Regions from separate parts of the Enterobacter sp. RHBSTW-00175 genome, predicted to be linked through region 1. Evidence: predicted binding sites of a transcription regulator. Region 1 holds the regulator's gene; each other region holds the start of a gene.
The links. The regulator CRP, encoded in region 1, controls carbon source genes, mostly activating them, when cyclic AMP is high. The targets are predictions, from matches to a motif close to ATGTGANNNNNNTCACAT.
Positions count from the first base shown of each region.

Region 2: a site for CRP is predicted at 5,294-5,311, ahead of HV107_RS10860 (PTS mannitol transporter subunit IICBA). Genes of this name have one in related genera too.
Region 3: a site for CRP is predicted at 2,778-2,795, ahead of HV107_RS19125 (maltoporin). Genes of this name have one in related genera too.
Region 4: a site for CRP is predicted at 5,737-5,754, ahead of drpB (cell division protein DrpB). Genes of this name have one in related genera too.

Region 1 is NZ_CP055930.1:1,667,092-1,674,755, forward strand. Features, by position in the region: gene HV107_RS07970 (triphosphoribosyl-dephospho-CoA synthase) at 1-680, opposite strand, end outside; gene mdcA (malonate decarboxylase subunit alpha) at 680-2,335, opposite strand; gene HV107_RS07980 (hydrolase) at 2,564-3,586, shown strand; gene HV107_RS07985 (YheU family protein) at 3,583-3,801, shown strand; gene HV107_RS07990 (phosphoribulokinase) at 3,833-4,702, shown strand; gene HV107_RS07995 (OsmC family protein) at 4,769-5,173, opposite strand; gene crp (cAMP-activated global transcriptional regulator CRP) at 5,484-6,116, shown strand; gene HV107_RS08005 (YccS/YhfK family putative transporter) at 6,174-7,664, shown strand, end outside.
Region 2 is NZ_CP055930.1:2,287,390-2,295,053, forward strand. Features, by position in the region: gene lldP (L-lactate permease) at 1-594, opposite strand, end outside; gene HV107_RS10845 (YibL family ribosome-associated protein) at 864-1,226, opposite strand; gene mtlR (mannitol operon repressor MtlR) at 1,285-1,875, opposite strand; gene mtlD (mannitol-1-phosphate 5-dehydrogenase) at 1,872-3,020, opposite strand; gene HV107_RS10860 (PTS mannitol transporter subunit IICBA) at 3,130-5,037, opposite strand; gene HV107_RS10865 (DUF3302 domain-containing protein) at 5,696-6,052, shown strand; partial or broken gene HV107_RS10870 (biotin/lipoyl-binding protein) at 6,055-6,420, shown strand; one part of gene HV107_RS10875 (IS1-like element IS1B family transposase) at 6,436-6,884, opposite strand; one part of gene HV107_RS10875 (IS1-like element IS1B family transposase) at 6,884-7,133, opposite strand; partial or broken gene HV107_RS10880 (HlyD family secretion protein) at 7,188-7,664, shown strand, end outside.
Region 3 is NZ_CP055930.1:4,016,747-4,024,410, forward strand. Features, by position in the region: gene HV107_RS19115 (beta-galactosidase) at 1-931, shown strand, start outside; gene HV107_RS19120 (glucose PTS transporter subunit EIIB) at 1,078-1,320, shown strand; gene HV107_RS19125 (maltoporin) at 1,422-2,687, opposite strand; gene HV107_RS19130 (LacI family DNA-binding transcriptional regulator) at 2,957-4,033, shown strand; gene HV107_RS19135 (magnesium transporter) at 4,069-5,070, opposite strand; M-box (ykoK) riboswitch at 5,131-5,300, opposite strand; gene HV107_RS19140 (DedA family protein) at 5,459-5,962, shown strand; gene HV107_RS19145 (SDR family oxidoreductase) at 5,964-6,713, opposite strand; gene HV107_RS19150 (helix-turn-helix domain-containing protein) at 6,814-7,173, shown strand; gene HV107_RS19155 (SDR family oxidoreductase) at 7,175-7,664, opposite strand, start outside.
Region 4 is NZ_CP055930.1:33,419-41,082, forward strand. Features, by position in the region: gene dgcQ (cellulose biosynthesis regulator diguanylate cyclase DgcQ) at 1-356, opposite strand, end outside; gene HV107_RS00200 (YodC family protein) at 471-653, opposite strand; gene HV107_RS00205 (DUF808 domain-containing protein) at 732-1,643, opposite strand; gene yedA (drug/metabolite exporter YedA) at 1,822-2,736, shown strand; gene HV107_RS00215 (very short patch repair endonuclease) at 2,696-3,199, opposite strand; gene HV107_RS00220 (DNA cytosine methyltransferase) at 3,180-4,595, opposite strand; gene HV107_RS00225 (phosphohydrolase) at 4,657-5,358, opposite strand; gene drpB (cell division protein DrpB) at 5,410-5,679, opposite strand; gene ompC (porin OmpC) at 6,305-7,447, shown strand; gene HV107_RS00240 (N-acetylmuramic acid 6-phosphate etherase) at 7,506-7,664, opposite strand, start outside.

The DNA of each region.
Region 1 (7,664 bases):
TGCATGGCGTCCAGCCCCTCCATCCCGGCGCGCGACAGCACGCAGGTGTCGGTGAGCGACGTCATGATGGCCATTAGTGCATCGAGCCTGGCCTGAACTTCACTGCTGCCATTAAGACGGCTGAGACGAAGCTGTGGCAGCGCACGCTGCATAACGTGCGGGAAGGCCTGCTGAGCCTCTTCGCGTGCGCCTGGCACACGGTAGCGATGCGTGGCGCGCAAGCCTTTACTGAACACCTTCGGTGCGGCATCGTCCGGCAGTTTTGCCAGTTGCGCGGCGGTGTTAGCGACGACATTTGCCTTTGCATCGCCGCCCAGCATCGCTACCGCGCTCACCAGCAATCCCAGCGCCCAAATCGCGCCACGATGGGTGTTCACGCCACCGGTTGCGGCCATCATTTGCTGCTCGCCTTCGCGGCCAAGCCGCCCGACGGTTTGCCTAAGCGCAATATCTGCCGGACGCTGCCAGCTGTGCTGCGCCAGCACCTGAAACGTGGAGGTCAGGCTGTGCGCAGAGCGCTCCATCAGCGCAAGCGATAAATCGTGGTGCGCGCCGTTCCCCCGACTGTCCACCAGACCGGGTTTCGGGCTTAAACGTGCTTCGTCAATCAGACACTGCGTGGCGGTTCGCGCCAGCCATTCGGCACCACCTTCAACCTGAATCTGGGGCAGAAGTTTCATTACCAGCTCCGGAATTTCGCAGGTGGGTTGTAAAGACCGCCGGACCATTCAACCAGGTCAGACACGCTACCTGCCGCCAGCAGAGAGCGAGTGGCGTCGGTGCGGCGAATACCCATATCTTCCGGGTAAACCACTTTGCCGCTCTGGCGCAGTTCCGCCACGCGTTTAGCGTCAACGCCCAGACCGATGTCGGTGATACCGGCAACTGCGGCCACCATGGCGCGACGTTCTTCGAGGTCTTTCGCACGATAGAGGTAGGCAATCCCCTCTTCCGTGAGCACGTGGGTAACGTCATCGCCGTAGATCATCACCGGTGCCAGTGGCATCCCGGAGGCTTTAGCCACCTCGACGGCATCGAGTTTTTCCACGAAGGTGGGTTTCACACCGGCCTGGAAGGTTTCGACCATTTGCACGACCAGTTTTTTACCGCGCTGCATTGGGTCAGGCTCGGTGATCATGTTCAGCCAGGCTGGCGTGGCGTGACGACGACCGTGCGGGTCATGACCCATGTTTGGCGCGCCGCCGAAGCCGGAAAGACGACCACGCGTGACCGTTGAGGAGTTGGCGTAACCGTCAACCTGCAAGGTAGAACCGATAAACATATCCACCGCGTACTGACCCGCCAGCTGGCAGAAGGCACGGTTGGACCGCATAGAGCCGTCAGCACCGGTAAAGAAGACGTCAGGACGGGCGCGGATATACTCTTCCATTCCCAGTTCGCCGCCGAAGCAGTGCACGCTTTCCACCCAGCCGCTTTCAATTGCCGGAATAAGCGTAGGGTGCGGGTTCAGCGTCCAGTGTTTACAGATTTTTCCCTTCAGACCGAGCTGTTCGCCGTAGGTGGGCAGCAGCAGCTCAATCGCAGCGGTGTTAAAGCCAATCCCGTGGTTCAGGGACTGCACCTGATGTTCCGCGTAGATGCCTTTAATCGCCATCATCGCCATCAGGATGTGTTCCTGCTTGATCAGACGCGGGTCTCGGGTAAACAGCGGTTCGATAAAGAACGGTTTATCAGCTACGACAACGTAATCAATCCAGGAGCCAGGAATATCAACACGCGGCAGGTCACACTCGTCGTCCACCAGCTCGTTAACCTGCGCGATAACAATCCCATCATGGAAGGCAGCGGCCTCTACCAGCGCCGGAGTATCTTCGGTGCTGGCACCGGTGTAGAGGTTGCCTTTGCGGTCGGCTTTGAAACCAGCAATCAGCGCCACGTTTGGCGAAAGGTCGACGTACAGGCGGGAATAAAGCTCGATGTAAGTATGGATGGCACCAATTTCGAGTTGCCCGTCTTCGAGCAGCTGCGAGATACGCAGGCTTTGCGTCCCGGAGAAGGAGAAGTCCAGCTTGCGGGCGATACCTTTCTCAAAGATATCCAGATGTTCGCTACGCCCGACGCTTGGCATGATCATATGCAGGTCGTGGACGATTTGCGGGTTCACTTCAGCAAGTGAGCGAGAAAGGAAATCCGCCTGCTTCTGGTTGTTGCCTTCCAGGACGACTTTGTCGCCAGGGGCGATCAGTTTTTCCAGCATGGCGACAAGATCGCCGGTTGGCAGTACCTTGCCCTGCACCGGTACGGATGCCAGACGACGCGCTTTCTCACTGCGTCGCGTGTTCCATTGCCGGGTGGGTGTTTGCCCAGATAACATTATTAACCTCCTGATTCAGCTAATCATTTTGATTTGCCTAACGCTGAATAAAGTGTGCGCCCTGGTGAGAAAGGCATCAATTAAGCGTAGAGTCTAATCATTAGCCTGAGAGTAATAATCAGCGTAAATATTTGTGATCGGGATCAGTTCATGTTTCGGAAAAACAGGCTAAACGGGGTACAATTCGGAAGGTATAGTAAATAACTGACAAGAATCAGCATCGCCGTTATGACCCAAATCATCCCATCAGACTTCGACATTGCAGCCGAAGAGAGCGCAGAATTTGTGCCCATGCGTGGCGTAGCCAATCGCCATTTGCAGACCATGTTGCCGCGCCTTATCCGCCGCAAGGTGCAGTTCACCCCACACTGGCAACGTCTGGATTTGCCGGACGGGGACTTTTTGGATCTTGCCTGGAGCGAAGAGCCGGAGCAGGCTAAACATAAACCCCGTCTGGTGGTGTTTCACGGTCTGGAAGGCAGCCTGTACAGCCCATATGCACATGGTCTGATCCAGGCGGCGAAAGAGCATGGTTGGCTCGGCGTGGTGATGCATTTTCGCGGGTGCAGCGGTGAGCCAAATCGCCAGAAGCGCATTTACCATTCAGGCGAAACCGAAGACGGCACCTGGTTTTTACACTGGCTGAGTGACAATTTTGGTACGGTGCCCACGGCGGCCGTGGGCTATTCGCTGGGAGGTAATATGCTGGCCTGCCTGCTGGCGAAAGAGGGTGACACGGTTCCTCTGGACGCTGCGGTGATTGTCTCTGCCCCGTTTATGCTGGAGCAGTGCAGCTACCATATGGAAAAAGGCTTTTCCCGGGTGTATCAGCGTTATCTGCTCAACCTGCTGAAAGCCAATGCCGCGCGTAAGCTCAAAGCCTACCCGGACACTCTGCCGGTAAGTCTGCGTCAGCTGAAGAAGGTGCGTCGTATTCGCGAGTTCGACGACTTGATCACCGCCAAAATTCACGGTTTTGCCGATGCGATAGATTACTATCGCCAGTGCAGCGCCATGCCACTGTTGAGCAAAATCACCAAACCGACGCTTATCATCCATGCGAAAGATGATCCGTTCATGGATCATCACTCCATCCCCGCGCAGGAATTTCTGCCCGCCAACGTGCAGTACCAACTGACTGAACATGGCGGTCATGTTGGCTTTGTGGGTGGTACGCTCAGACGCCCGCAGATGTGGCTGGAAACACGCATTCCAGCCTGGCTCACCGCTTTTCTGGACGGTAAAAAATGATTATCCCCTGGCAGGATCTGGCGCCCGAAACGCTCGATAATCTTATTGAAAGCTTTGTATTACGCGAAGGCACAGATTATGGTGAACAAGAACGTTCGCTTGAACAAAAGGTCAACGATGTAAAGCGCCAGCTCAAAAGTGGCGAGGTGGTGCTGGTATGGTCTGAGCTGCACGAAACGGTCAATATCATGCCCCGCAATGCCTTTCACGACTGACCTTTAACACTATTCCAGTCAGGGAGTTGCTATGTCTGCCAGACATCCGGTTATTGCCGTTACAGGCTCAAGTGGTGCGGGTACAACCACCACCAGCCTCGCCTTTCGCAAGATTTTCGCGCAACTGAATTTACGGTCCGCAGAGGTAGAAGGTGATAGCTTTCACCGCTACACCCGCCCTGAAATGGATATGGCGATCCGCAAAGCTCGCGATCTCGGCAAACACATCAGCTATTTTGGGCCAGATGCCAACGATTTCGGTCTGCTGGAGCAGACTTTCAAAGAATACGGACAGACCGGCAAAGGCCAGTCGCGGAAGTATCTGCACACCTATGACGAAGCCGTTCCCTGGAATCAGGTACCAGGGACATTCACCCCCTGGCAGCCTCTTCCCGAACCTACCGACGTGCTATTTTATGAAGGATTACATGGCGGCGTGGTGACCACGCAGCATGATGTGGCGCGCCACGTGGACCTGTTGGTCGGCGTTGTGCCGATTGTGAACCTGGAGTGGATCCAGAAGCTGACGCGCGATACCAGCGAGCGCGGTCATTCACGCGAAGCGGTGATGGATTCGGTTGTTCGTTCGATGGAAGATTACATTAACTTCCTGACGCCGCAGTTCTCACGCACCCACATCAACTTCCAGCGCGTGCCGACGGTAGATACCTCCAACCCGTTTGCGGCCAAAAGCATTCCCTCGCTGGACGAAAGCTTTGTGGTTATTCATTTCCGCAATCTCGAAGGCATTGATTACCCCTGGCTGCTGGCCATGCTGCAAGGCTCATTCATTTCGCATATGAATACGTTGGTAGTGCCGGGCGGGAAAATGGGGCTGGCGATGGAACTGATTATGTCACCGCTGGTGCAGCGGTTGATGGAAGGGAAGCAGATCGCGTGATCCTTTTCCCTCTCCCCGTGGGAGAGGGTTAGGGTGAGGGCATCAACGCGTATGATGCCCCTTGCATTAAGCCTCGATCACTTCATACGAATGCGTGATTTTTACCGCTTTCTCCAGCATTAACGCCACGGAGCAATATTTCTCCGCAGAAAGATCCACCGCACGTGATACCGCAGCGTCTTTCAGCTCTTTGCCGGTCACAATAAAATGCAAATTGATGTGCGTAAACAGGCGTGGTGCTTCTTCACGGCGTTCAGAAGTGAGTTTTACTTCGCAATCCGTCACGTCATGACGACCTTTTTGCAAAATCGACACCACGTCAATTGCGCTGCAACCACCCGCCGCCATCAGCACCATCTCCATTGGGCTTGGTGCTTTATCGCCGGAGTTCCCATCCATTAAAATCTGGTGTCCGGAAGCGGATTCGCCCAGGAACGTTAAACCTTCAACCCATTTCACACGCGCTTGCATATTCATTAACTCCAACGTTGCATTTTTGGTGACAGATTACGCGTACGTTACATTTCTCGCAACGGAAGGCGACCTGCATCATGCTGAAGCGAGACACCAGGAGACACGCGACAAAAGCTATGCTAAAACACTCTGGATGCTACAGTAATACATTGACGTTACACATGTATGCAGAGGACATCAAACTTTACTGGCTGCGACTATTACGACAGCCGACTTCCCAGGGTATGGGTAAGAATTCGATTGCAACCCCAGAGTCTGGATGCATCTTATGACTCTGGTGACAGCTTATAACAGAGGATAACAGCGCATGGTGCTTGGCAAACCGCAAACAGACCCGACTCTCGAATGGTTCTTGTCTCATTGCCACATTCATAAGTACCCATCGAAGAGCACGCTGATTCACCAGGGTGAAAAAGCGGAAACGTTGTATTACATCGTCAAAGGCTCGGTGGCAGTGCTGATCAAAGATGAGGAAGGGAAAGAAATGATCCTTTCTTATCTGAACCAGGGCGATTTCATCGGTGAACTGGGCCTGTTTGAAGAAGGCCAGGAACGTAGCGCCTGGGTTCGTGCAAAAACCGCGTGTGAAGTGGCCGAAATCTCCTACAAGAAATTCCGTCAGCTGATTCAGGTTAACCCTGACATCCTGATGCGTCTTTCTTCGCAGATGGCTCGCCGCCTGCAAGTCACGTCTGAGAAAGTGGGTAACCTCGCCTTCCTGGACGTAACGGGCCGTATCGCTCAGACTCTGCTGAACCTGGCGAAACAACCAGACGCGATGACCCACCCGGACGGAATGCAAATTAAAATTACCCGTCAGGAAATTGGTCAGATCGTGGGTTGCTCCCGTGAAACAGTGGGCCGTATTCTGAAAATGCTCGAAGACCAGAACCTGATCTCCGCCCACGGTAAAACCATCGTGGTTTACGGAACACGTTAATTCCGGTCAAACGGCGTGCCATCGCAAGGTGTCACGCCGTTTTTGTCTCTACTCCCCATGTGGCGCAGGCTAATTTATCACCCGGAAGTTAACTACGCACTGCGACAAACGCTGGTGTTGTGCCTTCCTGTGGCCGTGGGTTTGCTGCTGGGCCATCTGCAACAGGGTCTGTTGTTCTCCCTGGTTCCTGCCTGCTGCAACATTGCAGGTCTGGACACACCGCATAAACGTTTCTTCAAGCGCCTGATTATTGGCGGCTGTCTGTTTGCAGGCTGTAGCCTCGCTGTACAACTGCTGCTTGCCCGTGATATTCCGCTTCCCCTGATCCTGACCGTACTGGCCATGACGCTTGGCGTGACCGCTGAAATCAGCGCGCTACATGCCCGGTTGCTGCCCGCGTCGTTGATTGCCGCCATCTTCACGCTGAGCCTCGCCGGGAATATGCCGGTGTGGGAGCCGCTACTCATCTACGCGCTGGGAACCCTGTGGTACGGCGTGTTCAACTGGATCTGGTTCCGCCTGTGGCGCGAACAACCGCTGCGCGAATCGCTCAGCCTGCTCTACGTGCAGCTTGCCGACTACTGCGAAGCCAAGTACACCCTGCTCACTCAGCATACGGATCCGGAAAAATCGCTGCCGCCGCTGCTGGCGCGCCAGCAAAAAGTCGTCGATCTGATTAGCCAGTGTTATCAGCAGTTGCACATGCTCGCCGCCAATAAAAATCATGACTATAAGCGACTGCTGCGTATCTTCCAGGTCGGTCTGGATTTACAGGAACATATCTCTGTGAGCCTGCATCATCCGCAGGAGGTGCAAAAGCTGGTCGAACGTAGCCACGCCGAGGCGGTGATCCGCTGGAACGCCCAAACCGTGGCAGCGCGCCTGCGCATTCTCGCTGACGATATCCTGTATCACCGCTATCCCACGCGTTTTAACATGGACAAACAGCTGGGGGCGCTGGAGAAAATTGCCCATCAGCACGCGGAAAACCCGGTGGGCCAATTTGCGGCGTGGCACTTCAGCCGCATCGCCCGTGTCCTGCGGACTCAGCGGCCACTTTACCCCCGTGACCTGATGGCCGATAAACAAAAGCGTCTGCCGCTGCTGCCAGCCCTGAAAAGCTATCTGTCACTGAAATCTGCCGCGCTGCGTAATGCCGCGCGTATCAGCGTGATGCTTAGCACCGCCAGTCTGATGGGCGTCGCGCTGCACTTACCGAAACCGTACTGGATCTTAATGACCGTGCTGTTTGTTACGCAGAACGGTTACGGTGCTACGCGGGTGCGCATTCTGCACCGGGCAGGTGGCACAATCGCGGGGCTTATCATTGCCGGGGTGACGCTGCACTTTCACGTACCGGAAGGCTATACGCTGCTGGGGATGCTGGCTGTCACCATGGTGAGCTACCTGATTATTCGCAAGAACTATGGCTGGGCGATGGTGGGCTTTACGGTCACTGCGGTATACACCCTGCAACTGCTCACGCTCAATGGCGAACAGTTTATTCTCGCCCGCCTGGTCGACACCCTGATTGGCTGCCTGATTGCC
Region 2 (7,664 bases), 620 kb from region 1:
CTGGCGGCCAACCATCTGGCCGATTTCGAAGCTGTCCAGCCCGGTGACTTGCCCGGCAACCAGAATCGGGATACCCATCGCGCCAAACGCCACCGGCGCAGTGTTAACGATCAGGCACAGGCCCGCGGCATAAAGTGGATTAAAACCAAGACCAACCAGCAGTGCCGCCGTGATCGCAACAGGTGCGCCAAAACCGGCTGCCCCTTCAAGGAATGCGCCGAAGGAGAAACCGACAATCAGCATCTGCAAGCGCTGGTCCGGGGTGATCGAGAGAATCGACGACCGGATGATGTCAAACTGCCCGGTTTTCACCGAGATTTTATAGACAAAGACTGCGGCAATAATGATCCACGCTATCGGCCACAGGCCGTAGAAGAAACCGTAGACGACGGAGGCCAGCGCGCGATCGACCGGCATTTTGTAGAAAAGCAGCGCCACCATCAGGGCGATGGCAACGGTATACGTCGCGGCGAGGTAACCCTTCAGCTTGAGCTTAATCAGCGCAAAGAAGAAGAACAGAATCGGTAGCGATGCGATCAGGCTTGAAAGCCAGATATTCCCGGCCGGATCGTAGTTTTGTTGCCAGAGGCTCATGCAGGTCTCCTGAGGACCACACAGCTAGCAATGCGGGTGAGTCTCCGCTCATCTCTGCGTCACAAGCTGTGTAAAAGTGGTCCTGCCAATAGTGTGATGTAGGGTGAATGACAATGAATGGTTAATCAGATGTTATCGATGAGCAATGGTTTTGTGAGTAAAGATTATGGAATTGTGAACCAGGGAAGGGATGTTTGATTAATTGGTTGGGCCAATTATGGCTGGAAAGGGAAGTAGGCCGGGTAAGCGCAGCGCCACCCGGCACGAAATCAGAACGCGGTCTTACAAAAACCCGTCATCTCTTTCAGGCCCATTTCGCGGCCGAGTTCCGTCATCGGGTGTACGACGACCAGGCCACGCACGCTTTTCTTCAGCTTGCCCATATCGGCCTGTTCTTTTTTGGTGATCGCGCGACGGTGCGGCATGTCCATCAGCTTTTGCGCTTCTTTGCTCAGCTTCTGGCCTTTGACTTCACGCAGACGTTCGATTTCGGTTTCCAGCGTGGCGATCTCTTTTTCCAGCTCAGCGTATTTCTCAGCGGCATCAACCAAAGAGAGATCGGCCTGCTGGTGGCGGATCAGATCCAGACGATCGCTCAGGCGTTTAATTTCGTTCTTTTCGACTTCTTTCATCACAAATGACTCTAAAAACGGGGGATTTACAGGGAAGGATACACCAATGTGCGCAGGCTTACTTCTGAAACGCTTTTTTTAAGCTGATTCGGGAAATCAGCTCAGTCAGGGAAAGCACCATTGTAGAACGGACAACCTGTTGATAACGAAGCTTTTGCATAGCATACAGCTCAGGATCACTGTTATCAAAATGAGGTGCCGGAGGCAACGCGGTGACGCAGTGCAACTCACCGAAGGGTCCCAGAATTTCATCATCGGTGAAGGTGTACTCGTTACCGTCATGATTGAGCTCTTCACGCAGCGCCATCAACAGCTCAGCGTCTTCATACTCTGGCCTGCTGAGCACGCCAAGGCCGTAAATCAGCTTCAGGCGCACGGATAAATCGCCCAGCGGTCCGTCTCCGTCCAGTAACGGTTCTACAGCATATTTTACCGCGTAGTCGTCTTTGCGAAACACCTGAAGCACCAGGATATTCACCGCCTCGGTCAATAGCTCGACGGCGGCAATCAGGAAGCTTCGTACGGTTTTGCCAGCATTCAGACGCTCAAGCACACGATTTTCAAAGGCCTGGGTTTGTTCCATTATTGCCTGCATATCTGACAATCTGTTATCTGGGCGCAGGATAACCTGCGCCGCATTCTGCATCATTTGGTTGCGTTATAAGCTTTAATCGCCTCCACAACCACGTTGCTGTTGGCATCCAGGCCTGAAACCTGCGCCAGCGCAGCTTGCGGGCCTTCATCGCCAATCAATTTCGCCAGCTCAAGCGCCTGTGGATCTTGCTCGCTGCGGTAATGCATGGCAGCGGCAATCCCTTTCACCAGGTTGGCGTGCGGCAGACCGTATTCCAGCGTGCCCAGCAGTGGCTTAATCAGACGGTCGCCCGCGCTCAGTTTGCGCAGTGGCTGACGGCCAACGCGCTCAACGTCATCTTTCAAATACGGATTTTCAAAACGACCGAGGATTTTCTGGATGTATGCTGCATGTTTTTCAGCATCAAAACCGTAGCGTTTGATCAGCACCGCGCCGCTCTCTTCCATTGCACCTTTTACCACAGCGCGGATTTTCTCATCGAGAATCGCGTCACGGATGGTCTGATGACCGGCCAATTTTCCGAGGTACGCGGTTATAGCATGACCGGTGTTCAGCGTGAAGAGTTTACGTTCGACAAATGCCATCAGGTTATCAGTTAATTCCATCCCCGGGATGGTTGGCAGCGCGCCTTTAAACTGTGTTTTATCGACAATCCATTCGCTGAAAGTTTCAACGGTCACTTCCAGCGGGTCGTTGGTGGCGGATTCAGACGGCGGAACGATACGGTCAACGGCGGAATCGACAAAGCCGACGTGTGCTTCAACCCAGGCTTTATCTTCGTCGGCGACGGCAGCCAGGACGTGACCTTTCAGCTGCGTGGTGCCACGCACCATGTTTTCACAGGCGATGATGTTCAGTGGGGTATCAATGCCCTGAGCTTTACGTTTCGCCAGGCCTTTTGCCACCGCAGGGGCGATACGCTCAAGCACAACCGGGCCGACCGCAGTCGTCACCAGGTCAACGCTTGCGATCAGATCAACCACGTCATCACCGATGCTGCTTACCGCATTCACGCCAGAAACGGTTTCGATTTGCTCGTTTTCTCCCACCACGTGAACCTGATAGCTATGACGGGCATTCAGGGCGTCTAGTACCACCTGGTTCACATCGGCGAATGTCAGCGTAATGCCCGCGTCGGCCAGCAATTTGCCGATAAAGCCACGACCAATATTACCTGCGCCAAAATGTAATGCTTTCATAGTGTTAACCTTCATTAATGTTTTTACCCGAGAGGGCTGGGGTGAGGAACCGCATAACTTTCCCCTCACCCTAGCCCTCTCCCCAGTGGGGAGAGGGAAGAGAACGATATTACTTATTCAGCAGCGCCAGTACTTCTTCCACGCTGGTGGTGCTGGCCAGACGCTCGATGACCGATTCGTCATCCAGGGCGTTGGTCAGGCTGGTAATCACCTGAATGTGCTCGTTGTTGCGAGCGGCGATACCAATCACCAGACGGGCAATGTCGTCTTCTTCTTCACCGAAGCGAACACCCTGTGGATACTGACAGAACACAACACCGGTTTTCAGCACGCGGTCTTTCGCTTCAACCGTACCGTGCGGAACCGCGATGGATTCACCCAGGTAGGTTGGGGTCAGTTTTTCACGTTCCAGCATTGCGTCAACATACTCAGGCTGAACGTAACCGCCTTTCACCAGTTGCTCACCCGCAAAGCGAATCGCTTCTTCTTTGTGGGTCGCAGTACGACCCAGGAAGATGTTTTCCGCACCCAGTTTGAACAGGTGGCTGTCGTTCGCATCGAAACTGTCTTTCAGGCTATCGCGAACTTTCACTTCGTTGTCTTCGTGGCGTTGTGCCGCAACCAGACGCTCAGTCAGGTTGGTGTACAGGCCGCTGTCGAGGAAGTTGGTCAGCGAAATGTGCTGCGCCTGTGGAACCTGACGCATAGCACGTTCGGTCAGGTCGCGGTGCGTGATAACCAGGTCAACATCCGGTGGCAGGCTGTTAATCGCGCTGTTGGTCACAGAGATATTGCTCAGACCTGCATCCTGTACTTTCTTACGCAGCACGCCTGCACCCATTGCGCTGGAGCCCATACCGGCGTCGCAGGCAACGATGATTTTACGTACGTGGCTCAGGTCGTTAGACACATCACCTGCGGCCAGCGGAGTAGCGCCTTTGGATTCCGCTTTCATGTCGTGCATACGACGAGTTGCTGCTTCGATATCGTCGTCTTCTTTCACTTTACTGGTTTTCAGCAGGATAGAAGAGACAACGAAGGAGACCGCCATTGCCGCACAGATAGCAGCGATGTTAGCGAAGTAAGCACCTTTTGGCGTCATCGCCAGCACGGCCAGGATAGAGCCCGGAGAGGCAGGAGAAACCAGACCACCGCCCAGCACGCTCAGAGTGAACACGCCAGTCATACCGCCGAGGATAACGGCCAGGATCAGACGTGGGTTCATCAGCACGTACGGGAAGTAAATTTCGTGGATACCACCCAAGAAGTGAATGATAGCTGCACCGCCCGCAGACTGTTTTGCACTGCCGCGACCAAAGAAGATGTATGCCAGCAGAACACCCATACCCGGGCCTGGGTTCGCTTCAATCAGGAAGAAGATGGACTTGCCAAGTTCATGAGACTGCTGAATACCCAGCGGTGAGAAGATACCGTGGTTGATGGCGTTGTTAAGGAACAGGATTTTCGCTGGTTCTACAAAGATAGACGCCAGCGGCAGCATGTCGTGCGCAACCATGAAGTTAACGCCTGCTGCCAGAATTTTGGACAGCACTTCAACAGCCGGGCCAATGCCGAGGAACGCCAGAATCGCCAGAATCATACCGATGATGCCAGCAGAGAAGTTGTTCACCAGCATTTCAAAGCCGGAACGAATCTTACCGTCAACCCAGTTATCAAAGTGCTTAATTGCCCAGCCGCCCAGAGGACCGGCAATCATCGCACCCAGGAACATCGGCATATCCGCACCGACAATCACACCCATTGTGGTAATGGCACCAACCACACCACCACGGTCACCGCCCACCAGACGACCACCGGTAAAACCGATGAGCAGCGGCAGCAGGTAAGTAATCATTGGGCCAACAAGTTTCGCCAGCGTTTCGTTAGGCAACCACCCTGTCGGAATGAACAATGCAGTGATGATACCCCACGCGATAAACGCGCCGATGTTTGGCATCACCATGTTGCTGAGGAAACGACCAAAGCTTTGTACTTTGATCTTGAAATCGGATGACATAAAACACCCCTTCTTATGTTTACGCTTAGGCTTGCGGCCCGAGGTTTATCGTTAATGTACGGCGGTAGAGGTAGCCGGGCCCTGTTCATGCTGTGAAATCTGGCACTGAATCGTTCAACTGTCCAGACGGTGAAATTTTGTGTGATCTGAGTCACGTAAATGTAGGGGGTGTGGTATTTAATGAGGTGATCTGCATCACAAAAGTGATGTGCAAAAAAAAGTCAACGCGGGTAAATGGCGTAAAAACCACAGCATTTTGTGATGCGTATCACATTTAGTGGTCACCTGTTTGTTTCTATAACGTGACTGAATTCACAAAAAATTTTCATGCAGATTTCTCTGGATGTGATCAACGACAAACTCTGTTTTGCAGTTCACAGCCAGGATGTAATCAAACAGCATCAAAAGCAAAAACTACACATGTGTGAGTGTGTTATGGCGAAAAGTGAAAACCTGGAGTACTCTCATATGTAAGGTTAAGTCTATTATTATTCAGGATATATTTTGACACGCTTATAAACTTGCATGGAGATGTAATAAAAAACCATACTCTGCGGCTCTGAAAAATAAGTGCACGTTATTGCGCTTAAATTGAATTAATTTGCGTGCTTATTATTTAATTTATTTAATGAGTTTTCGTTGTCTGAGTGAGGGAAATATGTTTCTCAACTACTTTGCGCTGGGCGTATTAATTTTCGTGTTCCTGGTTCTGTTTTACGGGATCATCGCCATTCATGATATTCCTTATAATATGGCTAAAAAACGCAACCACCCCCATGCTGATGCAATCCATACAGCCGGGTGGATAAGCCTGTTTACTCTCCATGCCATTTGGCCGTTTTTGTGGATTTGGGCAACGCTGTACCAGGAGGAGCGTGGCTGGGGTATGCAGAATCATATCACAAAGCCTGATGAGGTCCCCGGCATGGATGCTCTGTCCAAACGTGTGGCCGAACTAGAACAAAAACTGGCTGCTGCTCAAGCGCCAGCAGATAAGAATACGTCGGAGCACTGATCATGGATCTGTTGATTATTTTAACCTATGTGGCTTTTGCCTGGGCTATCTTTAAAATATTCCGTATTCCTGTAAACCAGTGGACGCTCGCCACCGCGACATTAGGTGGGGTGTTTATTGTTGCGGGACTCATCTTATTAATGAACTATAACCACCCGTATACTTTTACGGCGCAAAAAGCGGTTATTTCGATTCCCATTACACCGCAGGTTACGGGTGTGGTTAGCGAAGTCACAAATAAAAATAACCAGCTTATTAAAAAAGGCGAAGTGTTATTTAAACTGGATCCGGGCCGCTACCAGGCGCGCGTCGACAGACTGCAAGCTGACCTGGTGACCGCCACGCACAATATCGACAACCTGAAAGCGGGTAATGACTCCAACTTATTGATAGTGTTTTATGTTCAGATAATGCCCGATGACTTTGTCATGCAGCTCCACCGATTTTGAGAACGACAGCGACTTCCGTCCCAGCCGTGCCAGGTGCTGCCTCAGATTCAGGTTATGCCGCTCAATTCGCTGCGTATATCGCTTGCTGATTACGTGCAGCTTTCCCTTCAGGCGGGATTCATACAGCGGCCAGCCATCCGTCATCCATATCACCACGTCAAAGGGTGACAGCAGGCTCATAAGACGCCCCAGCGTCGCCATAGTGCGTTCACCGAATACGTGCGCAACAACCGTCTTCCGGAGCCTGTCATACGCGTAAAACAGCCAGCGCTGGCGCGATTTAGCCCCGACGTATCCCCACTGTTCGTCCATTTCCGCGCAGACGATGACGTCACTGCCCGGCTGTATGCGCGAGGTTACCGACTGCGGCCTGAGTTTTTTAAATGGCGGAAAATCGTGTTGAGGCCAACGCCCATAATGCGGGCGGTTGCCCGGCATCCAACGCCATTCATGGCCATATCAATGATTTTCTGGTGCGTACCGGGTTGAGAAGCGGTGTAAGTGAACTGCAGTTGCCATGTTTTACGGCAGTGAGAGCAGAGATAGCGCTGATGTCCGGCGGTGCTTTTGCCGTTACGCACCACCCCGTCAGTAGCTGAACAGGAGGGACAGCTGATAGAAACAGAAGCCACTGGAGCACCTCAAAAACACCATCATACACTAAATCAGTAAGTTGGCAGCATCACCTGAAAGCGCAGCTTTCGGAAGCAGTAGCCAATACCACGCGTGTGTCTGCTGAGCGTGACCGCCTGTATAAAGATTATCAGCGTTACCTGAAAGGCAGCCAGGCGAAGGTTAACCCATTCTCTGAAAGCGATATCGATAACGCACGCCAGAACTATCTGGCACAGGATGCGCTGGTAAAAGGCTCAGTGGCTGAACAGACGCAGATCCAAAGCCAGTTAGACAGCATGGTTAACGGTGAACAATCGCAGGTGGCGTCCCTGCGTGCGCAACTGGCTGAGGCCAAATACAACCTCGATCAGACTGTCGTCCGTGCGCCAAGTAATGGATATATCACGCAGGTGCTGATTCGCCCTGGGACATACGCAGCCGCGCTGCCACTGCGTCCGGTGATGGTGTTTATTCCTGAACAGAAACGCCAGATTGTTGCTCAGTTCCGTCAGAACTCCTTACTGCGTCTGAAACCGGGTGATGAAGCT
Region 3 (7,664 bases), 2.3 Mb from region 1:
TACCCGCGTCGGGCGGGAAGTGACGCGCCTTGGCGAAATGCTTGAACGTTTGCCGGATGTCGTGGGCTGTCGTACTGAAGCCCGGGTGGCGATTATCTTCGACCAGCAAAACCGCTGGGCGCTGGACGATGCCGAAGGGCCGCGCAACAAGGGAATGGAATACGAGAAAACCGTAAACGAGCACTATCGTCCGTTCTGGGAGCAGGGCATCGCGGTGGACATCATTGACGCTGATTGCGATCTCAGCCCGTACGCGCTGGTCATCGCGCCAATGCTCTACATGGTACGTGAAGGCTTTGCCGAACGTGCAGAGGCGTTTGTCGCTGCGGGCGGGCATCTGGTGACGACCTACTGGAGCGGAGTGGTGGATGAAACGGATCTTTGTCATCTGGGTGGATTCCCGGGGCCGCTGCGTAAGCTTGTGGGAGTCTGGGCTGAGGAGATTGACTGCCTGGATGACGGTGAACGTAACCTGGTTCAGGGGCTGGCGGGCAATGCGTCAGGGTTGCAGGGGCCGTATCAGGTTCGTCATCTGTGCGAGCTGATCCACGCTGAGTCCGCACAGGTGCTGGCGACCTACCGTGACGACTTTTACGCTGGCCGGCCTGCCGTCACGGTGAACCGCGTTGGTAAAGGTAAAGCATGGCACGTGGCGTCGCGCAACGATCTGCCGTTCCAGCGTGATTTCTTCGCCGCCATTATCAACGAGCTGGCGCTGCCGCGGGCCATCGAGGGCGATTTCCCGCCGGGTGTGGTCGCAACAGCGCGCACGGACGGCGAAACCACCTGGGTGTTTGTGCAGAACTTTACCGCCCAGCAACAGCTCGTCACGCTGCCGCAGGGGTATACCGACTGCATGACAGATGCCGCTGCGGTAGGCGATACCGTGCTGCTGGCGTGGGACTGCCGGGTGCTGAAGCGTAAAGCGTAGAGCGGTTTTATTGCCGGGTGGCGCTGCGCTTACCCGGCCTACCAAACCCGTAGGCCCGTGCAAGCGAAGCGCCGCCGGGCAAAAAAGGCACAAAACGCCTGCTCCCCGAGCAGGCATTTTTTTATCCGTAAAAAGAGAGGCGTATTATGGACAGTCAAATTACTCAGCGTTTAATTCCAGCGTTTGGCGGTGACGATAATATCGAGCACATTGAAGCCTGTATTACCCGCCTGCGCGTCACGGTAAAAGATTTAAACAAGGTTAATTCAAAGGCGTTACAGGAGGAGGGGGCGCTTGGCGTAATTATTATCGGTCAGCAGGTTCATGCGATATTTGGCAGGCAGTCTGATACCTTGCGTCAGTTATTAGAAAAGCATTTTAATCATTAAATATAAAAAAGGGATAGCCAAAATAATGGCTATCCCGAAACAGGAGAATAGACTGCCAGTTGTTGGAGATACAATAACGATTAACGCATTTTAAAAATTAATTACCACCAGGCTTCGACCTGCACGCCAAAGTTCCAGGTATTATTTGCGGTACCATCTTCGAAGGATTGCCCTTTTTCAGAATCATTCAGGTAAGAAGCAAACACGCGCAGCTCAGGACGCGACATAAAGTCGGGACCATCGGCCAGGCCCAGGGCAATGGTGTACTTCTCGCCGCTCTGCTTGTATTTCGAACCGTCGGTATAGGTATCTTCCTGGTAGAAGCCACCCACCTCGCCAATCAGGCGGACATATTCCGTAAACTGATACTGGGCGCGACCCACCAGCGAGACGAGGCGTGACTTGTCGGTGTACTGGGTGGTGTCATCTGCCGAGCCCCAGGTCAACACGTGGTTGAAGGAGAACTTGTCGGTGATCGGAATCAAGCCGGTATTGATCACGCGGTAGCCAGTCGCATCGTTCACGTAGTTCCACATGTCATACCAGCCGCCACCCTGTGACACCATGTTCTGCGCCAGACCTTTGTTAGCGTACTGCAGCACCAGCTTGTTATAGCCGCCAAACATATCCTGGCTGATCTCGCCGGTGACCATCACGCCATTATCGGCTTCATACAGCCCGCCATAATCCTTCTGCTTGTTGGTGGGATTTGGCATGGCGTAATCAATACCCACTTCTGTCCATGCCCCTGCCCACGGTTTCCAGCCTGCGTAGCGAAGGTCGATATAGTTGATATTCACGTCGTTGTCGCCATCTACGCGGTAGTCTACATCGTTGGCATCGCCACGGATCCACGCCACGGAGACAGCGCCCGGGCCGAGGGTATAGTTCTCAATACCCGCACCGGAGCCGGAGATATTCCAGTATTTGGTGTCGATAATGTGCAGGTCATGGCGCTGGTAGTAACGCTTACCGCCCCAAATTACCGCATTCGGATCGCCCGGGATCAGCCCTTTTATCTGGAGATTTAACTGGCGCAGCCCAAACTGCGCATCGTCACCAAACGTGGTTTCGTTATCGTTTGAACCGTCAGAGACCATGCTCACCATGCTGTCGAGGTAGAAGCTGACGTCGTTCTTTTTGTACACCTCAGAACCCAGCTCCAGCTCGCCGTAGGTATCGGCTTCGTTACCCAGACGGCCAATTTTATTTTTTTGCCACTCCTCCATCCCACCATCCCGTGAGACGCCCACACCAGAGCGAAGATATCCATGAAAATCAATCGGTACAGAAGACGCTGCAAACAGCGAAGGAGACGCTAACGCGGCAGCCAACGCAACGGATACAGATCGGATCGTCGTGTTCATTGTTACCCTCTTATTGTTTTGTAATACGTTCACAAATCCGCAGTCATAAAATGCCTAAACCTGTTATCTGGCAATTACACGATCGTGAATGTGTGATTAAGTGCAAATAAAATAGACAATTTTGTTACGAATGATGAGATGAACCATGAAATGTGGCATTGTGAGCGTCATACTTTTTGATGGTGTTAGGTGCGTGAAAAGAGAGCGGTGTGCGTTTTTTTACATCACCCCTGTTACAATCAGCGCATAACAACATAAGGAACCGGACCATGAAGTCGAAAAGCGCGACGTTAGAGGATGTGGCACGCCATGCGGGCGTCTCCTATCAGACCGTGTCCAGGGTACTGAATAAATCTGCCAACGTATCCGAAGCCACGCGTCACAAGGTGGAGAAATCCATAGAGTTATTGCGGTATGTTCCAAACCGACTGGCTCAGCAGCTGGTAGGCAAGCAGAGCCAGACGGTCGGGCTGGTGACTATTTCGCTGGCCTTACACGCCCCCTCACAGGTGGCGGCTGCGGTAAAACGCTACGCCAATGTGGAAGGATACCAGGTGCTGATCTCAATGATTGATGAGAACGTCAACCATAGTATTCAGGATTCCATCAACGAGCTGAAGTCTCAACTGGTCAGCAAAGTGATCATCAACGTCCCGCTGGAGGCCGAGCAGGCGCAGAAAATCGCGACAGACAATGACGATATTGTCTGTCTGTTTCTCGATGTGGACCCGTACAGTTCCGTGTTTAACGTTTCGTTTAACCCGGCAGATGGCACGCGCGCCAGCGTCAAATATCTCTATGAACTGGGCCATCGGGAGATTGCCCTGCTGGCCGGGCCGGAGTCCTCCGTGTCGGCACAGCTGAGGCTGAAAAGCTGGATCGAAACGCTGAAGGGCTATGGGCTGGAGCCGGCATCGGTCATTCGCGGTAACTGGGATGCGCAAAGCGGCTATTCCGGTGCCCTGCAAATGCTGCGCGAAACGGCACAATTTTCCGCCGTGCTGGTCGCCAACGACCAGATGGCGCTTGGCGTATTGAGCGCTTTCCATCAGCAGCAAATCTCCATTCCGGCGGAGAAGTCGGTGATTGGTTACGATGACACCTACGAAAGCTCGTTCTTCTACCCGGCGTTAACCACGGTATCGCTCGATCTGGATTTGCAGGGCAAAGAGGCCGTGCGGCGTATTCTGGACAGCGGCGACGACAATGCGCTGCGCATGTCGTCAATTCTGCCTGCCCGGCTGGTGGTGCGCCAGTCCACCGGGCAGAAAGGGGAGAAGGGGAAAAACCTGCAAGCGCTGGCTCAGCAGCTGCGCGAGATAGCGCATCAGCTTGGGGATATGTAACGGCGTGGGCACCTCAGCCAGAGGTGCCCGTTGCATTACTCCAGCCCCAGCGTGTACTGGGCAATCTTGAAGTAGATAATCAGCCCGGTACCGTCGATAAGCGTGGCGATAAACGGGGCCGACACCACGGCAGGATCGATACCGCAGCGCTTAAGCACCATCGGGATCACGGACGAGACAATCGCACTCCACAGCGTAATGCAGACCAGCGTCAGGCTGACAATAAGGGTGATTTCCATACCGATGCCCATCATCCAGGCGCGAACGCAGCCCGCCAGCCCCAGGGTGACAGCAATCATTAACGAGGTGGTCATCTCTTTTCGCAGCACCCGCCCGACGTCGCGTAAATGCACTTCGCCCAGCGCCATCGCACGCACCAGCGTGGAGGTGATCTGCGTGCCGCTGTTGCCGCCGGTACCAATCAGCAGAGGAATAAAGAACGCCAGGGCAATGGCGGATTCCAGCGCTTCTTCAAAATGCTGAATTACGGAGCTGGTGTAAGCTTCGGCAATAAACAACAACAGCAGCCAGACGGCGCGCTTTTTCCACAGGCTGAATGGACTGGTTTCCAGATAGGGTTTTTCCAGCGGCAGCGTGGCACCCTGACGCTGAGCATCTTCGGTTACGTCATCTTCCAGCAGATGCGCGATTTCACGCTCGGTGAGGCACCCGACCAGTTTGCCGTGCGTGACCACCGGTATCACATCCGCTCCGCCATGAGCCAGCAGCCCGGTAACATCTGAGCGTTCATCTTCCGGTTTCAGCTGAATAAATTCCGCTATCATCAGCGCCCGGACCGGCTGCACCGTATCGACAGCCTGCAATAATTTGCGTACGGCAACCATGCCCGCCAGACGTCCCTGGTCTTCGATAAAAATATGCGACGGAATATCATCGTCTTTTAATTTTTCGAAAAACTGTACACGTGCCAGCGCCACGCATAACGAAATATCGAGAACGATAAAATCGGTATTCATATATTGCGCGACTGCGCTTTCAGTGAATGCTGGAGTATTGTTGTGGATGGAGTAAGACATAGTAAATTCCCTTTGAAGAATAAAATCTCTCAGGGGCGAGCAAGACAGGGCATGTCGAAGAAGAGATCCCCACGTCCTGGGTTCAGCACTGTACACCGTATCCCGTAAGGGAAGTTATACTGACAAAGCCTTGATTCGACAGTGCCTGTTTTACCCTGTGCCGGTTCTCTCGAACCCACCAGAGCGATAACGTGTATTTGTACAGGAGCCTCGCCATAACGAGATCGTTGTAAACGAGAGGGATAATACGCTTATTCTGTCGCGCTGCTGGAGAATCTAAATAATGTTTATGAAATGTTTAGAAGCATATCTTATCAACAGTGTTGAGGCATTATTTAAGGTCAGTCCCTTTAAATAGAAAAAATAATAATCAGACGGGGGATGAAGTATGGAGTGGTTAAACAATTTACTCAGCCACTTTGCCGTTCATCCCGTGCATCTGTTTGCCCTGCTTTTTGTGATGGCGCTGAGCAAATCAACGGTGCTTGTCTCGTCGGTACTGCCACCCGCATCGGTGATGCTGATTGCGGGCATTAGCGTCAGCCAGTCGGCGCTGCATCCGGGCCTGACATGGCTTGCGGTGGTGATGGGGGCGACGCTTGGCTCAGTGGTGAATTACCATATTGGTCAGCTGATGGGGCAGTCGCGGCTGGTCACGCGTTTTACGACCAAACATGCGGATAAATTTTTACGCGTGCAACACCAGCTGCAAAAAAATAGCGTGGTTGTACTGTTCACCGCCCGCTTCCTGGCGGTATTGCGCTACATCGTGCCGCTGGCGGCGGGGACGCTGCGGGTAAGCGCCGTGAAGGTTTACGTCGTCAGCCTGCTTTCTGCCGCCGTGTGGGCTGCGCTGTATGTCGGTGCCGTGACCGGCATCAGCGCCTTCTGAATTACAGACTTCCCGTGCCGCCATCCACCAGCAGTTCCGTGCCTACGGTATAGCTCGATTCATCCGATGCCAGATACAGCGCGGCTTTTGCCAGCTCCGTCGGCGTGCCCATGCGCCCCAGCGGCACCAGATTTGCGATATCGCCCTGCAAGGCTTTTTGCGCCGCTTCGCTTAACCCCAGTTTATGCAACGCCGGAGTTTCTACCGGGCCAGGGCTAAGGCCGTTAACACGAACCCCACGGGATAAAAGCTCTGCTGACAGGGTTCGCGCCAGAGAGAGCAAACCGGCTTTGCTTGCCGCATACACGCTGTTGGTGGGCAGGCCGATACGGGCGCTGACCGAGCCGCACAAAATCACCGATGAGGGGTTATTCAGCAGCGGCAGCAACGCCTGAATCAAAAAGAACGGGCCTTTAAGGTTGATGCGCATCAGCCGGTCCCAGGCTTCTTCCTGCCACTCTTCCAGCAGGCCGTGGGTGACATCTCCGGCGTTGATAAACACCGCGTCCAGCTGTGGCCAGCGGGATGCGAGCGTCTCCGCCAGCGCTTTTTGTGCCGTGATATCACCGGCATCGGCAGGAATAACCCATGCGCTATCCCCGAGAATGCGTTGGGCTTCGGCCAGGGTTTCCGGGTTGCGCCCGGTGACGGCCACCTGCGCCCCTTCGGCAATAAATTCCTGTGCGGTAGCCAGCCCAATGCCGCTGGTTCCGCCTGTAATCAAGGTGTATTTACCTGCTAAACGTCCCATGAATGCCTCCTGAATTCGCTCTGGAGAAAGCACTATAGAAACGTTAGTATCGAAAGGAAACCAGGTACCATTTGGATACTAAAGAGGCAAGAGGTGTGCTATGGCGGAAATACTCACTGAACCCTGCGAAAAAAAATCTGCGGTCCACGCCTGCCCGATGACGCGGTTTGTGAATCTGATTGCGGGCAAATGGGCAATCCCGATCCTGTACCGGCTGATTGTGCTTAACACCCCGGTGCGCTTTGGTGATCTGCTGCGTGCCGTTGCGCCCATTACGCAAAAAGAGCTGACTAAACAGCTGCGTTTGTTCGAACAGCGCGGGCTGGTGTCACGCACCGTCTACCCGGAAATCCCGCCGCGCGTGGAGTATCAGATAACCGAACTGGGGCTGACGCTTCAGAATGCGCTTTCCCCGCTGGCCGCCTGGATGAACGAGTATGGCGACCAGCTGGAGCGCTAAATCAGTGGCTTAAATAGCGCGGGGCCGGTTCACCAGTACGCGCACTGGCAAACAGCTCCAGACGCGCGGCCTCGAAACGTTCCCATAACCGGGTATCGTGCATGGGCGGGATGGTGATCAGCTCGCCCTGATCCAGCCCGGCAAGTGCGGCATCCACCAGGTTGTCGGTGGTCATGACCGAGCCTTCAGGCAGGTCGGTAATGGAGACGCCGGACAGATCCCAAATCTCCGTTGCCGTGGCGGCAGGCAATACCGCCTGAATGCGCACGCCACTCTCTGCAAACTCTTCCTGCAACCCGCGGGTGAAATTGAACACCCAGGCTTTGGTGGCGCTGTAAAGTGCGCTACCGGCGCGGGCGTGAAGGGAAAGCACAGAGGCAATGTTGATCACCGTACCGCTGTTGTTCTGCGCCAGACGCGGAAGAATGGCGTAGGTTAAGCGCATCAGCGCGGTGGTATTCAGGGTGTTAATGGCCTGATGCTGGTCAACG
Region 4 (7,664 bases), 1.6 Mb from region 1:
TCAACCGCGAGCTGCCAGGAAGGGATGTTACGCAGGTCTTCGAAACGCTGAACGGCTTCATGTAATACGCCGAAAGCCAGTGGGAGCTGGAGCGCATCACGCATACCGTGGCGGAAAAAAAGCAGTTTATCCACGCTGAACTGCAATTGTCTGTCCAGCGCCGTAGCGACCGTTTCCAGGTGATTGTGTTGGCTGGAGACATACGCCCCCTCAAGCACCACCACTTCACGCCAGGTCAGTAGGGTGGAAAAGACTAACACCACCAGAAAACAGAGATTAACAATCAAGCGGGGATTGCTGCGTTTGCGCAGCCATTGCAGAAAAGTTTGTTTCACCACATAGGTATCGCGCTGCACACACACTCCCTGATTGCCACTCTACAGTCTCCGCCCCAACCCTGGCGCAGAAACGTGCAGTACGATTTACCTGCTTATCTGTAAAAACGCCCGGCGAGGCCGGGCGTTACGTGATTAAGCCTTGTCGCGCTTTTGCCGGCCTTCACCAGGCAATAGCTCGTCCTCACGAAAAGCCTCCCGCTTGATACCGTAACCATCATGCCACCGACACTCCACCATTCCGCTGGAATATCCGGTGACAATCATGCGTGGACCGCCATTCTTGGGCTTAACTTCATCACTGACCAAAAAGACCATACCTGCCTCCTGTATCAGGGTGAAACTGTTTCAATTTAGACGAGGAATGGCCTTTTTGCATCCCTGAGAAGGTAACAATTAGTGCGACGTTCCACGCATCTTTTCGACCAGTTTTACCACCGCGACCACCACGCCACCGATGATAAATCCCAGTACCAGATTTACCAGAGTTGGTACAACCGCCGCCGCAATGGCTCCTTGCCCCGAGGCAAACTGTTCAATAGCGTGGTGAAGTGGTGCAATGCCGTGTACCACAATCCCGCCCCCCACAAGGAACATAGCCAGGGTGCCCACAACCGACAATATTTTCATCAGCCACGGCGCCAGCACCAGTAACCCTTTACCAACTGTCTGCGCAATAACGCTCGACTTCTCGGCCAGCCAGTAGCCCATATCGTCCAGTTTGACGATAATCCCCACCAGACCATACACCCCCACGGTCACCAGAATCGCGATACCAGAGAGGATCAGCACCTGATTAAGCAGCGGCGATTCAGAGACAATCCCGAGTGTAATCGCCACGATTTCCGCCGACAGAATAAAGTCAGTACGAATGGCGCCTTTGATCTTATCGCGCTCGAAAGCCGTCGGGTCCTGAGCGGCAAGCGCCTCCAGACGTTGCTGGCGCGCCAGTGGCGTCTCATTTTCTTTTCGGGACGCAAATGAATGCAGGACCTTTTCCACGCCCTCAAAACAGAGAAACGCCCCCCCCACCATCAATAGCGGTGTAATGGCCCACGGAATGAAGGCACTAATCAGCAGCGCCAGCGGCACCAGGATCACTTTGTTAATAAACGATCCCTTTGCCACGCCCCAGACAACCGGCAATTCACGGTTTGCCCGCACCCCGGTCACCTGCTGGGCATTCAGCGATAAATCATCCCCCAGGACGCCGGCGGTCTTTTTTGCCGCCAGTTTTCCCATGACCGAAATGTCATCCAGCAAGGTGGCAATATCGTCCAGCAATGTTAACAAGCTACTTCCTGCCAAAATCTCTATCCTTCTTTTTTTGGTAATTAGGTGAATAGTATGGAGCAAAAGCCAAAACCCTGGAACAGGCACCTCAAGTCAACAAAAAATTCACATCAACTACACAATTAAAGGGCTCGCCAGCGAGATAGTTTTCACGTTTACTATCAGCGACCTTTTTATTTCGTCGTGAGGGACTATGCGTTTCCGGCACCTGTTACCGCTCCTTGGAGCGCTTTTTTCACTGTATATCATCTGGGGTTCCACCTATTTTGTCATTCGTATCGGTGTGGAAAGCTGGCCCCCCCTGATGATGGCGGGTACGCGTTTTCTCTCGGCGGGCGTGCTGCTGACGGCCTTTTTATTGCTGCGTGGGCATAAACTCCCGCCTCTGCGCCCGATGTTAAATGCGGCCCTGATTGGCGTACTGTTGCTGGCCGTGGGTAATGGTTTTGTAACCGTGGCAGAACACCAGAATGTGCCATCCGGCATCGCTGCGGTGGTCGTGGCCACAGTGCCGCTGTTTACGCTGTGCTTTAGTCGTCTTTTCGGTATCCGGACCCGTAAACTGGAATGGATGGGAATTGGTATCGGGCTTGCGGGGATTATTCTGCTTAACAGCGGCGGCAATCTGAGCGGAAATCCGTGGGGGGCAATTCTTATTCTGATTGGCTCTATGAGCTGGGCGTTCGGTTCCGTTTATGGCTCCCGCATCGAATTGCCGTCCGGCATGATGGCAGGTGCGATTGAGATGCTCGCGGCAGGTGTTGTGCTGTTCATCGCCTCCATGATTTCCGGTGAAAAACTGACAGCAATGCCGGATTTATCAGGTTTCCTGGCCGTAGGGTATCTGGCTCTGTTTGGCTCCATTATCGCCATCAACGCATATATGTTCCTGATCCGTAATGTTTCGCCGGCTGTGGCAACCAGCTATGCCTACGTCAACCCGGTTGTGGCCGTATTGCTGGGAACGGGATTCGCGGGCGAGACACTGTCGCCAGTTGAATGGCTGGCGTTAGGGGTGATTATTATGGCGGTTGTGCTGGTGACATTAGGCAAGTATTTGCTGCCCGCTAAACCTGTGGTGACGCCTTGTGAGGCGGATAAACTGTAAAAGGGTGAATGCCCTGAGTGTCTATCTGCGCGGCCTGACCGCCGCCGCAGATCCACTCTTCCAGACGCTCGGTAAGCCCTGCATCATCCAGCTTCATTTTGCCGCGTAATGCGCATTCCCACACCACCAGCACCCGCCATCCTTGCGAGATAAGCAGCCCGATATCGCGCGTGTCGCGCGCCACATTCTTGCCAATTTTGTCCAGCCAGAAATCGGTGCGGGTAGCAGGCACTTTGAACAGATAGCAGTTGTGGTGATGCCAGAAACAACCGTGGGTAAAGATGATGCACTGGTAGAGATCGATAACGAAATCAGGACGCCCCGGAAGCGCGGCATCCTGAACCCGAAAATCAAACCCTGCCTGAGCCAGCAACCCTGCCAGCCGTTTTTCGATTGCGGTATCACGCGTGCCGATAGCACGCATGTTTTTGCTGCGGGTGGCCTTATTGTGCACATCCGTCATTGACGGTCTCACTCTCACGAAGCGCAACGGCCTGTCTGATGCGCGATGCCAGCAATTTTGCTACCGCAGCAAACGCCGGAACTACCACCGAGTTACCAAACTGACGATACGCCTGGGTGTCGGACACCGGAATACGGAAGTTATACCCTTGCGGTGTTTCAAAACCCATCAGCCGGGCGCACTCGCGTGGAGTTAAACGGCGCGGTCGGTGAAGCTGGTTCTGCGGGTCGTCAAAATCCTTCTCGCCCAGTGCTTTATCCCATCCACGGTCGATGAGGATCTCTGCGCCATCTTTGTAATAGCGGGCCGATAAAGTACGGGTCACACTGCCCGGCTCTTTCGGGTTAACCATACCGAAACCGAAGCCATTACCTTTGGCCTGGTGCTTTTTGGCATAGCGATAGAGGTACTTCCACAGCACTGGCGTCAGGATGAACTTCGCGTCCACAGCAGGTTCCAGTAGTTCAGCAACGGTTAGACGACGCGCCGGATACAAAGACGGGATATCCCGCAGGGTGAAATCCCCCTTCAGATTAAGGTCGCGACGGAATCCCACCAGCACAATGCGCTCACGATGTTGCGGCAGGAAATGTTTGCCATCGATAATTTTCGGATCGTCGGCTCCCATATCCTGTGAATCCGCCACATCGTAACCAAGGTCATCGAGCGTTTGCATGATGATACGGAAGGTTTTCCCGCCATCGTGGCTCTTTAAATTCTTCACGTTTTCCAGCACAAAAATGGCCGGACGGCGGGCATCAATAATACGGGCCACATCAAAAAACAGCGTCCCCTGGGTGTCGCAGGCAAAGCCGTGGGCGCGTCCTAACGCATTTTTCTTCGACACCCCGGCTAACGAAAACGGCTGGCACGGGAAGCCCGCCAGCAGCACATCATGTTCCGGGATGGTCTGGCGTATATGTTCAGCAGCGTCTTTATCGGTTACACCGTCTTTATGGCTCAGGGTCGCTTCGCGGATATCGGCATTAAACTGGTGGCTGGCAGGATCGCAATACCAGTTCGCTTTATAGGTGCGCACGGCATGTTTGTTCCATTCGCTGGTAAATACGCACTGGCCGCCAATGGCTTCAAAACCGTGCCGGATACCGCCGATACCGGCAAAGAGATCGATAAAACGGAAAGCATAGTTCGGGTGTGCAGCCGGAGGGCGCGGAAGCAAATTTTGCAGATAGCGATATTCACCGTCGCTCAGACGATGCCCCGCCCGCTCGCTGGTCAGCAGTCTTTTCAGTATTGCCGGGCTCCAGTGGCTTTCACCGTAAGCCTCCAGCTGGTTTGCCAGGCTTTTTGCATCATAGATATCCAGCAACTGACGCAGTAATGCCTGCACAGCTACCGTAGATTTCGCCGCCTGCGCTGGCGCGGGTTCAGTCACTGATCGATTTTCCTGCATTCTTTTAACCGGACAATAAAGACTGGAAACAGATTACCACAGTTCAGGCCTGCAAACTGCGACGGAAGCGGCTCTGCACCTGGCTGTCGACACCCAGGCAGTCGCCCTGTAATTCGGCGCTCAGTTTCGCCATAAACTGAATCAGGTAATCGGCATTGTGACGTGCCATGTCGCGCCCGATTTCCGTTTGCATGGTTTCGGGCAGACGCAGCAGTTTGGTCTGGAAATGATCCAGTGCAAAGGCTTTGTCATTCAACGTACGTGAATCGGCAAAGGGATCATTAGCATCAAACAATGGCACGCCTAATGCCCCCGATACGGCAAAAACACGCGCCAGGCCAATGGCGCCAAGTGCTTCAAGCCTGTCAGCATCCTGGACAATTTTCGCCTCCTGAGTGCGAGGCGCGATCCCGGCGCTAAAGCTGTGCGCTTCTATTGCATGTTCCACGGCACTGTAGCGCTCTGGCGGAAAATCAGGGAAATCGTCCGCCAGGATCTGGCGTGCCTTGCGTGCCGCAAGCGCTGAGGACTGGCTGCGTTCAGGGTGATTTTTTGGCAGGCTGACAATGTCATGGAAATAGCATGAGGTGAGCACCACCAGCGGATCGACGGCCTCGTTGACCATCATCTTCTGTGCCGTCAGCCAGACCCGGCGAAAGTGCGAGATATCATGTGCGGTATCATCGGTAGAATGATGTTGCTCCAGCCAGCTTTCGAAGCGGCGTTGCCACTGCGCAAGTTCCATAATCTTGTCCTGTCGCCAAAACGGCTACAATAGCAACTTTCCGTACGGCTATCACGGCCTGTCGGCACGGGGACGCGTGTACCAGGCAATCCCACCCAGAATCAGGCCAACAGCACCCAGAACTAAAAACCCCAGGAATGCGCCAAGCCATTTACCGCTGGTTGACCCTAAATCGCCCTCCACAACGGCACACGACACGGCAGGAATTTTACTGACAACCCACACATAGCGGACCATGGCCCACATGAAATATCCACAAAATGCATAGAACACCCACAGGGCCAGTTTGCCTCCCAGGCTACGATCGTTTTTTTGTTCCATTCTCAACCCCAGTTTCACGGTCGCTACGTTACCGGTTTCACATCGCACATTCGTTTTTTGTGATTTTTATCACATTTTTTCGCTGAATGCTGGCCCTGGCGGCACTTTCTGCACCTCAGTTTGCGTTAAGTTGATCTCAGACAAATTTCCCACACTGCGCTTGCCACTTTGCATGGTGAAGGCACTAATTCCGATTCCCCTTCATTTAAACCGTTTGCGTAAAATACAATTACAGCAGAAAACGTTTTTCTTCCATCACCTATTTTTATAGCCATTTATTTCAATGAGATATTTAATGAACGTGTTTTAAAACCTCGAATAAATACATACAAAATACAAATACCAAAGCCCAAAATTCGTTCTAACTCATTTACAAAATCAATAACCGCAACTCACAGCCAATACATAACACCATGAAAATATAAGCATAACTCATGAAAATACTTTTCCAACACTCATAGATTTGAAAAATAAAGAGATTAATAGAAATATATTGAAATAAAAATAATCATTTAATTACATTTATTTTTGAACGAATTTCACATCACATAGAATAGTATCGACGCTGTAATTACGGAGGGTGATTACGTATATTCATAGAATCTATATTTATAGGGAATATATAATGAAAAGAAAAGTTCTGGCAATTCTTGTACCCGCAATGTTAATCGCAGGCGCAGCAAATGCGGCTGAAATTTACAACAAAAACGGTAATAAAGTTGACTTGTACGGTAAAGTCGATGCACGTCATACCTTCTCTGATAACCCTGGCGACGATGGTGATGAAACCTACGTGCAGATTGGTTTCAAAGGCGAAACCCAGATCACTAACGATCTGGTTGGTTACGGTCAGTGGGAATATAAGACCTACGCAAATGACACTGAGGGCGCCGGTGATAAATCATTCAACCGACTGGCATATGCTGGCCTGAAGTATGGTGAATACGGTTCATTTGATTACGGTCGTAATTACGGCGTTGTCTATGACGTTGAAGCCTGGACGGATATGCTTCCAGTATTCGGTGGCGATTCTTACACCTGGACTGACAACTTTATGAATGGCCGTGCTAACGGTCTGGCAACTTACCGTAACTCTGATTTCTTCGGCCTGGTTGATGGCCTGAACTTCGCGTTACAGTATCAAGGCGCTAACGAAGGTCAGGATCAAACAGAAGATCAGGAAGGCACCAAAAACGGTCATGACGATGTACGTTTCCAGAACGGTGACGGCTTCGGTATCTCCACGTCTTATGACTTCTCTGGTGATCTGTCTGGCCTGAGCCTCGGTGCAGCATACTCCTCTTCTGACCGTACTAATGAGCAAGTTGCATATGGCAAAAGCTCAGAAAGCGTCGGTTATGCTGGCGGTGAAAAGGCAGAAGCCTGGACCGTTGGTGCGAAATACGATGCTAACAGCATCTATCTGGCAATGATGTATGCTGAAACCAGCAACATGACGCCAATCGGTAACTTTGGTATCGCCAACCAGACTCAGAACTTTGAAGCAGTCGCACAATACCAGTTCGACTTCGGACTGCGTCCTTCTTTGGCATGGGTTTACTCAAAAGGTAAAGATCTGGACGGTAAGGGATTCAATAAGGACTTGGTTAACTATATCGACCTGGGCATGACCTATAGCTTCAACAAAAACTTCTCCACCTATGTTGATTATAAAATCAACATGCTGGATCAGGACGAAGCTTTGTATGATGCATACGATATTTCTACCGATGACATCGTTGGTATTGGCATGACCTACCAGTTCTAATCCCCCAAAAACACCAAAGCCCGCTTCTTGCGGGCTTTTTTGTCTCACGCTTTAGTGATTAAGGCGCTTCCTGCAAGGCCACCCGAATAAACCCATTATTCTGTGAAAGCAGTTCATGGGCATTCCACGCATCCAGGCCGGTCAGCACCATCAGCACGGCGGTTTTACAGTTGTGATTGCAGCTTTCCAGCGCGGCTTTCGCTACCGCCCGGGTACA